Regions from separate parts of the Kocuria sp. CPCC 205263 genome, predicted to be linked through region 2. Evidence: riboswitches for the same ligand, from Rfam matches in the RefSeq annotation. Region 2 holds a riboswitch; the other holds the start of a gene.

Region 1 (5,365 bases), on a different contig from region 2:
AGAACTGGCCCTCCCAGCAGGCGCGGGCCAGCCGTCTCCCGGCGTGCCAGGAGAGCGCGAACGGCACGAGGGTCAGCCCGAGCGGGACGAGGTTGAGCGTCCCGGTGGTCGCGGGCAGCCCTGCGCCCGGGTCCAGGGCCACCTGGAGCGGGGTGAGGTGGGCGAGCAGCCAGACGTGACCGGAGAGCACGAACCCGCCGGTCAGGCCGAGGGTGTCGAAGCCGTCGGCGAGCCACACCATGAGGACGGTCAGCAGGACCAGCAAATAGGACACCACGGCCACGGAGCCGAGTTCCAGCGCGCCCTGCAGCCACAGCGGCATGGGCACACCCCGGCGGTCCGGGCGTACGGCGGGGGAGGACAGGCCTAGGGAGTTCATCACCGCCCATCCTCCCACGCCCGGGCGGCACCCCGGCCGAGGCTTCACGGCGCCTTCACCGGCGGGCCACGCCCCGCTTGCCGTCCGGTCGCCCGGCCCCGGCAGGCTCGGGAGCATGAGAGTCGCCGTGGTCGCCGAGCAGTTCCTCCCCCACCTCAACGGAGTCACCCACTCGGTGCTGCGGGTCGTCGAGCAGCTGGTCGCCGGCGGGCACGACGTCGTGGTCGTGGCGCCCTCCTACGACCCCGCGCCGCTCGGGCGCCCGGCGGAGCAGGTCGTCGAGGACCTCGACGGGGTGCCGGTGCACCGGCTGCCCGCCGTTCCGCTCACCGGCTACCCCGCCGTGCGGGTGGCCGGCGGGACCGTGGCCCGGGTGCGGCGGCAGCTGGAGCGCTTCCGGCCGGACGTGGTCCACGTGGCCTCCCCGTTCGTGCTGGGCCGCCGGGCGATCCTGGCGGCCCAGCAGCTCGGGGTGCCGTGCGTGGCGGTCTACCAGACCGACGTGCCCGGCTACGCGGCCAAGTACGGGGCCCCGTTCCTCGAGCAGCTCCTGTGGGGGCACGTGCGCTCCATGCACAACCTCGCCACGCTCACGCTCGCGCCGTCCACCTCGGCGGTCCGGCAGCTCACCGAGCACGGCGTCCAGGACGTGCACCTGTGGCGGCGCGGGGTGGACACCGCCCGCTTCTCCCCCCGGCACCGGGACGAGCGGTGGCGGGAGGAGGTCGGCGGCGGCCGGCGGATCGTCGGCTACGTGGGCCGGATCGCCCCGGAGAAGCAGGTCGAAGACCTCTCCACGGTCGCGGACCTGCCCGGCACCCGTCTGGTGGTCGTGGGCTCGGGCCCGGAGGAGGACGCCCTGCGCCGCCGGCTCCCGCAGGCCCACTTCACCGGGCGCCGCAGCGGTGCCGACCTGGCGCGCATCATGGCGTCCTTCGACGTGTTCGTCCACCCCGGCGAGTTCGAGACGTTCTGCCAGACGATCCAGGAGGCCATGGCCTCGGGGGTGCCGGTCGTCGCGACCGGCCGGGGCGGTCCCCTCGACCTCGTGGACCGCTCCCGCACCGGCTGGCTCTATCCCCCGGGCGACCTCGGGGCGCTGCGCGGGCACGTGGCCGATCTCCTGGGCGACGAGGCGAAGCGGGCCGCCTTCGGCGTCGCGGCGCACGCGGCGGTCCAGGGCCGGACGTGGGACGTGCTGGTCGGGCAGCTTCTCGAGCACTACGAGCACGCCGTGGCGCTCTCGGCCCAGGGCCGGGGCCGGCGGCACCGCCGGGCCGTCTGAGGGCTACCGGCGGGCGGGGGACGCGTCCAGCACGGGCGCCCCGGTGCCGGCGTACCGCCCCGGCTCCGCGGTCAGCACGGTCAGCCCGTGCACCAGGGCCGTGGCCGCGGTGAGCCCGGCGAGCGGGTCGGCCGCCCCCGTCACGGACAGTGCTCCCCACGCCCGGGCCACGGCGGCGTCCGCGGGGAGCACCCGGCCCGGGAAGCGCAGCTCGAGCTGCTCCGCCCACAGCGTCTCGTCGGGCCGCTCGGCGAGCAGCTCGCCGAGCACCGTGGCCGGCAGGAACAGCCGCCGGTGGCCGTGCCGGCGCAGGACCTCGGCCAGCTCGGGACAGCGCTCCGGGGTGCGCACCCCCAGCAGCACGGAACGGTCCAGGAGGAGGTCCACGGCGGCGGGCCTCAGGCCGCGGCGGCGAACTCCCCGCGGGCCGGAGCCAGCAGGAAGTCCACGAACTCGGTGCGGACCTGCACCACGCGGGCGTAGTCCTCGACGCTCATGGCGGAGACGCTGATCGCCGGGACGCTCGGCGCGGGATCGCGGCGGGTCCCGTCCCCGGTGGCCGGGACAGCGAGGGAGTGCTGGATGAACGCGCCCGTGCGGGCGGCGGAGGGGCGGGGGTCGGACATGACCGGGATCCTTCGTGCGCTCTTGCTCGCACCGGGTACCGCTGCTGCGGCGATGCGAGCCGCTTCCTCATCCGAACCACCCGTGAACATGGGGTTGGTGCCCGGTCAAGTCGGAGCTTGCCGACCGGGTCTCTTGAAGCTCTCCCCATTGAACCACATCGGCCGAACCGTGTCCGTGCGCGGCGCCCGGGCAGGAACCGGTGCCACCCCCCTGTGCGCAGGCCTTCCCCGGGGCGTCACCGCTCGGACATCTCGACGACACATCGTTGTGCTGGAATGGGTCCCGCAGGACCGGGGACGGCGCAGGCGACGACCCCGCGCATTACGTTTCGGTGACACAAATCACGACTCGCCTGTCGAGGTGTCGGAGCCGCGGGGTAGCCTGAACCTGCTTCTCGAGATGCGGCGTCCACGCCCTCGGCCGGAGATCGACGATCCCCGGCGGGCCCGTGGAGGGGCTCCGACCCGCTGCACGCCAACCCGATGTTCCCGGGTGGATCGGATGACGAAGCGGCGGGCAACGCCATCGGATGCCTGCAAGAACGTCAGGAGAAAACATGACCATGTCCGAAGAAAGAACAGCCATCACCACCGACCAGCGCGAGGAGTGGATCGACGTGACCGTCACCGCCCTCCCCGATCTGCACCTCGTCCGTCTCACGTCGACCGACGGGGACGTGCAGGAGTACCTGAGCCCCGAGGCCGACGACCTGGCCGCCGCGGCGGAGCACACGGAGGGTACAGCGCAATGGTGCGCCAAGTACCGCCAGCTCCTCGTTCCCGGAGCCCTCGCGGCGACCGGACGGCACCCGTTCTTCAAGCTCCACCCCTCGTCCCTCCCGCTGTCGGCATAGCCGGCGGACAGGAGCGCGCGGAGGCCGCAGCCCGTTGGGCTGCGGCCTCCGTCGTGCGGGAGGACGGTGACGTCCGGAGCGCCGGTGGGACCTGCGGGGTGCTCACTCGAGGCCGTAGTCCCCCGCCGAGCCCCAGCCGCCGCCGGCCTCGTCGGCGGAGCCGTCGAAATCCCACTCGGAGGCCTCAACCTCGAACGGCACGGAGACGTCCAGCTCGGCGTCGGAGACACGGTTCACCACGAAGGGGTCCTCCGGCTCCTCCGCGGCGGGGAGCGGATCGGGAACGGTCACGGCGCTTCCTCCCGGTGCCGCTCGGCGGGTACGACGACAGAACCGCCGCCGGGCTCAGCCCGACGACGGTTCTGGAGGATCAACGGGCCGGAGCCCGCGGAAAATCCTTAGGAGATGACGTTGATGTTCGCAGCCTGGGGGCCCTTGGGGCCGTCCTGGGTCTCGAACTCGACGCGGTCGTTCTCGTTCAGCGAGCGGAAGCCGTTCGAGTTGATCGCGGAGAAGTGGGCGAAAACGTCCTTGGAGCCGTCCTCGGGGGTGATGAAGCCGAAGCCCTTGTCAGCGTTGAACCACTTGACGATACCGGTAGTCATGGGAGACCTGATCCTTCATGAGATGAACGTTTCCCGACGTTCGAGAAACAAAACAGTTGTGATGCATGGAAAACGTCTTCTCAGAAAAACTGCTGCACCCGAGTGGGCCGAACTGCTTGAAAGACAAAAACGAACCTCAACAACTGCGGACTACTCTACACGAGATCCGGCGCCGCACCACCCGGGGCGGTGCGCCGCACCCGACCCGGCACCGGGAACCGCTCAGAACCGGGGACCGCTCAGACCGGCGGGGCACCGAGCTCGATGAGGAGCACTCCGCCGGCGATCAGGGCCACCCCGGCCGCCGTCACCCAGGTGAACGGCTCGCGGAACAGGACCCGGCCGGCCAGCGCCGTCAGCGCCACGCCGGAGGCCGACCAGATGCCGTAGGCGACGCCCAGCGCCATGCCCTCGGCCAGGACGAGGCTCAGGCAGGTGAACGCCACCAGGTAGCCGACGGCCACGGCGGCGTACCAGCGGGGGCGGCCCCGGGCGGCCATCCGCAGGGACAGGGTCCCGGCGACCTCGGTGAGGATCGAGACACTGAGGAAGAGCCAGGCCATCAGGGGGCCTCCTCCGGCTCGGGGGCACGGCGCCGGGCGGGGCCGCGGGAGCCGAGCTCCACGCACAGCACGCCAGCTACGACCAGCACGATCCCGGCCAGCACGGCCGGGCTCAGCCGCTCACCGTAGACCACGGCCGCCGCCAGGGCGGTGAGCATCACCCCGAGGGCGGCCCACACGCCGTAGGCGACCCCCACCGGCATGCCGCGGCGCAGCACGGACGCCAGGAGGGTGAACGCGGCGAGGTAGCCGGTGACGACGAGCACGTACCAGGCGGGTTCGTCCAGAGCCGCCTTCAGCGACAGCGTGGCCGCCACCTCGGCGAGCACGGCGGCGAGCAGCAGCAGCCGGCGCAGCACGGCTCAGCCCTCCAGGAGCTCGTCGGCGACCGCCTTGACCCGGGCCCGCTCCTGCGGGTCGGGGGCGAAGACGCCCGCGGCGTCGGCGAACCACACGCCGTCGGCGAGCAGCCGCACGGCCAGCAGCCGGCTCCGGCGCTCGGCGGGCAGGTCCTCGGGCAGGTCCACCCACGGCTCCACCCGCGCGACCCAGCGCTCCTTGAGCGTCGCGCGCAGCCGCTGGTCGGTGAGCATCACGAGGTCGGTCTCGTCGACCTCCCCGGACAGGCACCAGTCGAGGTAGGCGCGCAGCCGCTCCTCCGCGGGCACCTGCTCCGGCGGGCCGGGCAGGCGGCGGGCCATCTGCGCGTCCCAGCCGTCCATCACCCGGTCCACCAGGGCGAGCATCAGCGCCTCCTTGGTGGGGAAGTGGTACATCACCCCGGGCTTGGTCAGACCCACCTGCCGCGCGGCCGACGCTAGGGAGACCGTGCCGCCGCCCCGGATCAGCTCGAGGGCGCCGTCGAGGATGCGCTCGCGGGAGGAGGTGCTCATGAAAAAGAACTTTACCAACCGGAAGGGTGGTGACACGATGTTGAGCATCCCGGTGCGCGGGCCTCGGCCGCCGCACCGGTCCGCGGGCACGACGACGTCCCGCCCCTGCCCGGTCCGCGCTGGACCCGGCGGGTGCTCCCCGACCCGGATCACCACTTCC
Region 2 (5,365 bases):
GCCGGACCCGGTGTGCCGGTACCTGCTGGTGCGCGGAGGCACCGTGGAGGTCGACGAGGTCCTCCCCGGTCCCCGGGCCGGCCGCGGTGTCGTCCAGGTGGAGGACGTCCCCGATCTCACTCCCCTGTTCCGGCACCGCCCGGACGACTTCCCGTACGTGGTCGCCGAGGTGGGCCGGGACGGCGGCGAGATCTGCCTCCAGCACGCCAGCCGCGTCCGGGCCGCGGACGAGCAGCAGATCGAGGGCGAGACCGAGCACCTGAAGAAGTTCCCCGGGGGCGGCTGGTCGCAGGGACGCTGGCAGCGGCACACGGAGGACGTGTGGCGGCGCAACACCGAGCAGGTGGCCGAGCAGATCGACAAGGTCGTGGCCGAGAGCGGGGCGCAGCTCGTCGTCCTGGCCGGGGACCTGCGGGCCCGGGGCCTGGTCGAGGAGCAGCTGTCCAAGGCGAGCCGGGCGATGCTGAGCGTCGTCGACGCCAACACCCGGGCGGAGGGCAGCAAGTCCGCCGACTTCGACCACCAGGTCGAGGAGCGCGTGGCGGAGGTCGTGGCGCACCGCCAGCAGGCGCTGCTCGAGCGGCTCGCCGAGCAGCAGGGACGCGCGGACCCCACCGCCGTCTCGGGGATGGCGCCCGTGGTCTCGGCCCTGCAGCAGGCCCAGGCGGAGACGCTGCTGCTCGACGACACCCACCTGGACACGGAGCAGCAGCTCATCGCCCTGGACGCCGAGCCGTGGATCGCCCTGGAGGAGTCGGAGGCCGTGGGCGCCGGCGTGCTGGGCCGGGTCTCCGCCGACGCCGCGCTGGTGCGCGCCGCGGTGCTGACCGACGGCCGCCCCGTCTTCGTGCCGCCGGGGGCGCTGCCCCACGGCACGGACGTCGCGGCCCTGCTGCGCTGGAGCGCCGCACCGGCGTCCTGACCCGGCACGGACGAGGGGCCCCCGCACGCGGGGGCCCCTCGTCCGTGCCCTGCCCCGTGCTCCCGGCGGGGCCGCGGGGTCAGGGGACGGGGTTCAGAGGGCCAGCTGGCGGGCGGGGGTGTCCGCGGCGGAGGGCTTGCCCGCGTAGGCGCCCCGGAACGCGGCGGCGGGGTGGGTGCCGAGCACCTTGGTCTGCCCCTCGCCGTAGAGGTTCTCGCGCAGCGTGGTGCCCTCGTACCCGGTGCGGTAGCGGCCGCGCTTCTGCAGCTCCGGCACGACCCACTCCACGAAGTCCTCGAACGAGCCCGGGGACACGTGGTAGGCGAGGTTGATGCCGTCCAGCCCGCCCTCGTCGATCCACCGCTCGAGCTCGTCGGCCACGGTCTGCGGGGACCCGACGATCGGCACGCCCATGCCGCCCATCGAGATGTGCTTGGCGACCTCCTTGATCGTCCACTTCTTGTGCGGGTCGGCCGTGGTGAAGGGGGTCAGGAAGGACTGGATCGAGTCGGTCTTGATGTACTCCAGGACGTCGTTCTCGTCGTAGCGGCCCAGGTCCAGCCCGGACCAGCCGCCCACGAGGCCCAGCGCGCCGTCGGTGTCCGCGTACCGCTCGTAGTCGCGGCGCTTCTGCTCGGCCTTCGCGTCGGTCTCGTCGACGATCACGTGCAGCATGGCGAAGATCTTGAGGTCGTCCCGGTTCCGGCCGCTGGCCTCCGCCTCGTCGCGCAGCTTGTCGGTCACCACCCGGGTCAGGTCCGGGCGGATGCCGCCCACGAACACCGCCTCCGCGTGGCGGCCGGCGAACGCCCGCCCGCGGGAGGAGGCCCCGGCCTGGAAGATCAGCGGCGTGCGCTGCGGGGACGGCTCGGTCAGCCCGATGCCGGGGACGTCGAAGTACTTGCCGTGGTGCTGGATGGGGTGCACGAGCGCCGGGTCGGCGAAGACCCCGTTGACCCGATCGCGCCGGACCGCGCCGTCCTCCCAGGAGCCCTCCCAGAGCTTGTAGCAGACCTCCATGAACTCCTCGGCGATCTCGTAGCGCTCGTCGTGGGAGATCTGCTCCGTCAGCCCGTGGTTCTCGGCGGCCGACTTCAGGTAGGACGTCACCACGTTGAAGCCCATCCGGCCCTTCGTGAGGTGGTCGAGGGTCGCGAACTTCCGGGCGAGCGGGTACGGCTGCTCGTAGGTGATCGCGCTCGTCACGCCGAAGCCGAGGTGCTTCGTCACGGCCGCCATCGCGGAGATCTGCATGAAGGGGTCGTTGACCGGGATCTGGGTGGCGTCCCGGATCACCGGGGCCGCGGAGTTCTGGTAGACGTCGTAGTACCCGACGACGTCCGCGAGGAACAGCGCGTCGAAGAGCCCCTTCTCCAGGACCTGGGCGACGTCCGTCCAGTACTCGATCGTGTTGTACTCGTCCGCCCGGGAGCGGGGGTGCTTCCACAGGCCGGGGGCCTGGTGGCCCACGCAGGTCATGTCGAAGGCGTTCAGGGCGATGCGCTTGCTCATGGGGTGTTCCTCCCGGGTCGATGCCGACCCGCGCCCGTGCGTCGTGGAGACCTGCCCGCGGGTCCGACGCACTGGTGGGCGCCGTACTTGCCGCGGAGCACGTGCACCGCGGCCCGATGTTCATCTGGGGCACCCCGCTACGGGAGAGGGTTGCCGCCCGACCAGCCAGAGCTTCGTGTCGGGACTCGTCATCGTCGTCGGGGGACAGCTTAGCGGGTGGCCCCTGACCGGGTGCAACCCCCGTGCGGTCCCACCGCACGGGGACGGTCCCGGCCGGCAGCGGGACGGTGCCGATCCGGTACGGGCAGCTCCGACGGGGCGCTCAGCCGGGTCGTTCAGCCGGGCGGGGCGAGCGGCGGGGTCCGGCTCGGGTCCAGGGTCCAGCCGCGCCGGAGCAGGGACCGGAGCTCGATCAGGGGGCAGGTGTCCATGACCACGTCGAGGCCGGCCCGCTCCGCCCGGGCGGCGGCGTCCTCGTCGACGACGCCCAGCTGCAGCCACACCGCGGCGGCGCCCACGGCGATGGCCTGGTCCACCACCGCGCCGACGCGGCGGGAGTTCACGAAGCAGTCCACCACGTCGATCGGTCCCGGGACCTCGGCGAGCGTGCGGTAGCCGGGCTCGCCGTGCACCGGCTCGCCCTTCGGGTTGACCGGCACGATCGTCATGCCGAGGTCGTCCCGGATCCGCTTCGCCACCGAGTGCGCCGGACGGGCCGTGTTGCCGGTCAGTCCCACCACGGCCCACCGGCCGGGCCGGGTCATGAGGCGGTCGATGACGGCAGGGTCGTTGCGGCTCATGCCCCCAGCCTGGCACGGAACCCGCTTCCTCTCCTTCTTCCTCCGTGTACCTCCGCGAGGCCGCACGTGTCGGCCACTTCAGGCGCCCGAGGTGGCCGACACGTGCGACCTCGCGGAGGGGGGGGTCAGGAGAAGAGCGGCAGGAGGTCCGCGTGCGCGCCCAGCTCCGCACGCTCCTGGGCGGTCAGCTCCGCCCGGCCGGTGCCCACGCGGGCAAAGTGCTCGTCGCTCCAGTGCTCGAGCGGTTCCCGCTCCCACAGGTCGGTGAGGACCCGGCGGACCTCGGCGAGCCCGTCCACGGCGGGACCCGGGGAGCCGTCCAGGTGCTGGATCAGGTCCAGGTGGTGCACCGTGGCCTCCACCGCGAGGGTGCTCAGCAGGTCCTCGAGGCGCAGCACGTGCCCCTGGGTGCGGACCGCGCCGTCGCCGCAGTGCTGCGCCGCGTGCACGAGCGCCCGGGTGGTCTCGCGGTGGAGGGCGCGCACCGGCTCCCAGTCCAGGACCATGGACGCGGCCACGCGGGTGTGGCGCCGGGCCTCGGCGGCCCCCGCGGGATCGCCACCCCAGTCGGTCCAGTAGGTCGCGGCGTCCCGGTCGGGTCGGGCGGTGGTGGGCGTGTGCAGGGCGACCAGCCCGCGCAGGGCGTCCATCGCGCAGTGGTGGGTGAGGTCCCGGACCGACCACCCCGGGCAGCCCGTGGCGGCCCAGGAGTCGTCGTCGCCGAGCCCGTCGAGGACCGCGCCGAACGCCGTGCAGGCGTCGCGCACCAGGTCCGCCCGGGCCGGGCTTCTGCGGCTCGTCATGGGTCCATGGTGGGGCACGGAGGGCTCCCGTGCCAGCGATGTGTCGCGATCATCACGGATGCGACGGATTTGCCAGGAAACACGCCGAGGACGTTCAATTGGTGGTGTAACCATCCGGAGCGGCTGAGAGACCTGGCTCGTCGACGTCGCAGCAACCGGCACGGATCCGTCTGATCCTCCGTGCGAGGTGCTAATGCCAGGACCGATGGAGTTGATCATGAGCACTTCCCTGCTGGGCTCTGCGCCGGCCACCGCACCGGGCACCGCGAAGCGCGCCTTCTCCGTGGCCTTCGAGCACGTCGGCAAGTCCTTCCCGTCCGGCCGCGAGACCCACCACGTCCTGCAGGACGTCGACGTCACGGCCCGGCCCGGCGAGGTCCTGGCGGTCCTGGGGCCCTCGGGGTGCGGCAAGTCCACGCTCCTGCGGGCCGCGGCGGGGCTCGACACCGCCTCGGCCGGACGGGTGCTCATCGACGGCACCCCCGTGTCCGGCATCGACCCGCGCTGCGCGGTCGCCTTCCAGGAGCCCCGCCTGCTGCCGTGGCGCTCGGTGCGCGAGAACGTCCGCCTGGGCCTGTCCCGCGGAATCCCCCGGGACGAGGGGGACGCCGTGATCGACGACCTGCTGCGCCTGGTGGGGCTCACCGCGCACGCCGGCCACCGTCCCCGCGCGATCTCCGGCGGCATGGCCCAGCGCGCGTCCCTGGCCCGGGCCCTGGCCCGCAATCCCGGGGTCCTGCTGCTCGACGAGCCCTTCGGCGCGCTCGACGCCCTGACCCGCCTGAAGATGCAGGACCTGCTGCTCACGATCCACGCGGCCCAGCCCACCACCGTCCTGCTCGTCACCCACGACGTCGACGAGGCGCTGCAGCTCGCGGACCGGATCGTGGTCCTGGGCCGGACCGGGCCCACCGCCCCCGCCTCGATCAGCACGATCCTCGCCGTCCCCGGCGAGCGCCCCCGGGACCGGGCCTCCGAGGTCCTCGCCGAGCTGCGCGTGCAGCTCCTCGGCCACCTCGGCGTCGACACCCACCACCCCGCGACCCGCTGACGCGGCTGCCCCCACCCCGACTCCCCTCCCCGGACCAGCGGCGGCACCCGCCCGCGCCGCCCGGCACCGTCCGTCCACCACGAAAGGCTCCGCCATGCCCCTGCCCCAGCGCTCCGCCCGCACCATCCCCGCACTCGCCGCCGTCCTGGCCCTCGGCCTGACCGGGTGCATGGCCGGCGAGGGCTCCGGCGAGCCGCCCGCGGAGGCCGCCGGGGACGGCACCGTCCGCGTGGACTGGGCCACCTACAACCCGCTCTCCGTGGTGATCAAGGAGAAG

Evidence for each region. A riboswitch is a leader RNA that binds a small molecule or an ion and turns the genes downstream of it on or off. The one in region 2 is predicted to bind S-adenosylmethionine.
Region 1: linked by a shared signal. The riboswitch ahead of RF647_RS02660 (hypothetical protein) and the one ahead of RF647_RS02095 (LLM class flavin-dependent oxidoreductase) in region 2 are both predicted to bind S-adenosylmethionine.

Annotation. Positions count from the first base shown of each region.
Region 1 is NZ_JAVKPV010000002.1:42,748-48,112, reverse strand. It holds gene RF647_RS02675 (DUF6350 family protein) at 1-379, opposite strand, end outside; gene RF647_RS02670 (glycosyltransferase family 4 protein) at 495-1,664, shown strand; gene RF647_RS02665 (PIN domain-containing protein) at 1,668-2,051, opposite strand; gene RF647_RS02660 (hypothetical protein) at 2,063-2,290, opposite strand; SAM riboswitch class IV at 2,304-2,429, opposite strand; gene RF647_RS02655 (hypothetical protein) at 2,848-3,144, shown strand; gene RF647_RS02650 (hypothetical protein) at 3,247-3,435, opposite strand; gene RF647_RS02645 (cold-shock protein) at 3,543-3,749, opposite strand; gene RF647_RS02640 (multidrug efflux SMR transporter) at 3,989-4,312, opposite strand; gene RF647_RS02635 (multidrug efflux SMR transporter) at 4,312-4,671, opposite strand; gene RF647_RS02630 (TetR/AcrR family transcriptional regulator) at 4,675-5,205, opposite strand.
Region 2 is NZ_JAVKPV010000001.1:441,848-447,212, forward strand. It holds gene RF647_RS02090 (Vms1/Ankzf1 family peptidyl-tRNA hydrolase) at 1-922, shown strand, start outside; gene RF647_RS02095 (LLM class flavin-dependent oxidoreductase) at 1,016-2,434, opposite strand; SAM riboswitch class IV at 2,513-2,627, opposite strand; gene RF647_RS02100 (CoA-binding protein) at 2,770-3,234, opposite strand; gene RF647_RS02105 (maleylpyruvate isomerase N-terminal domain-containing protein) at 3,360-4,037, opposite strand; SAM riboswitch class I at 4,145-4,249, shown strand; gene RF647_RS02110 (ABC transporter ATP-binding protein) at 4,255-5,088, shown strand; gene RF647_RS02115 (aliphatic sulfonate ABC transporter substrate-binding protein) at 5,183-5,365, shown strand, end outside.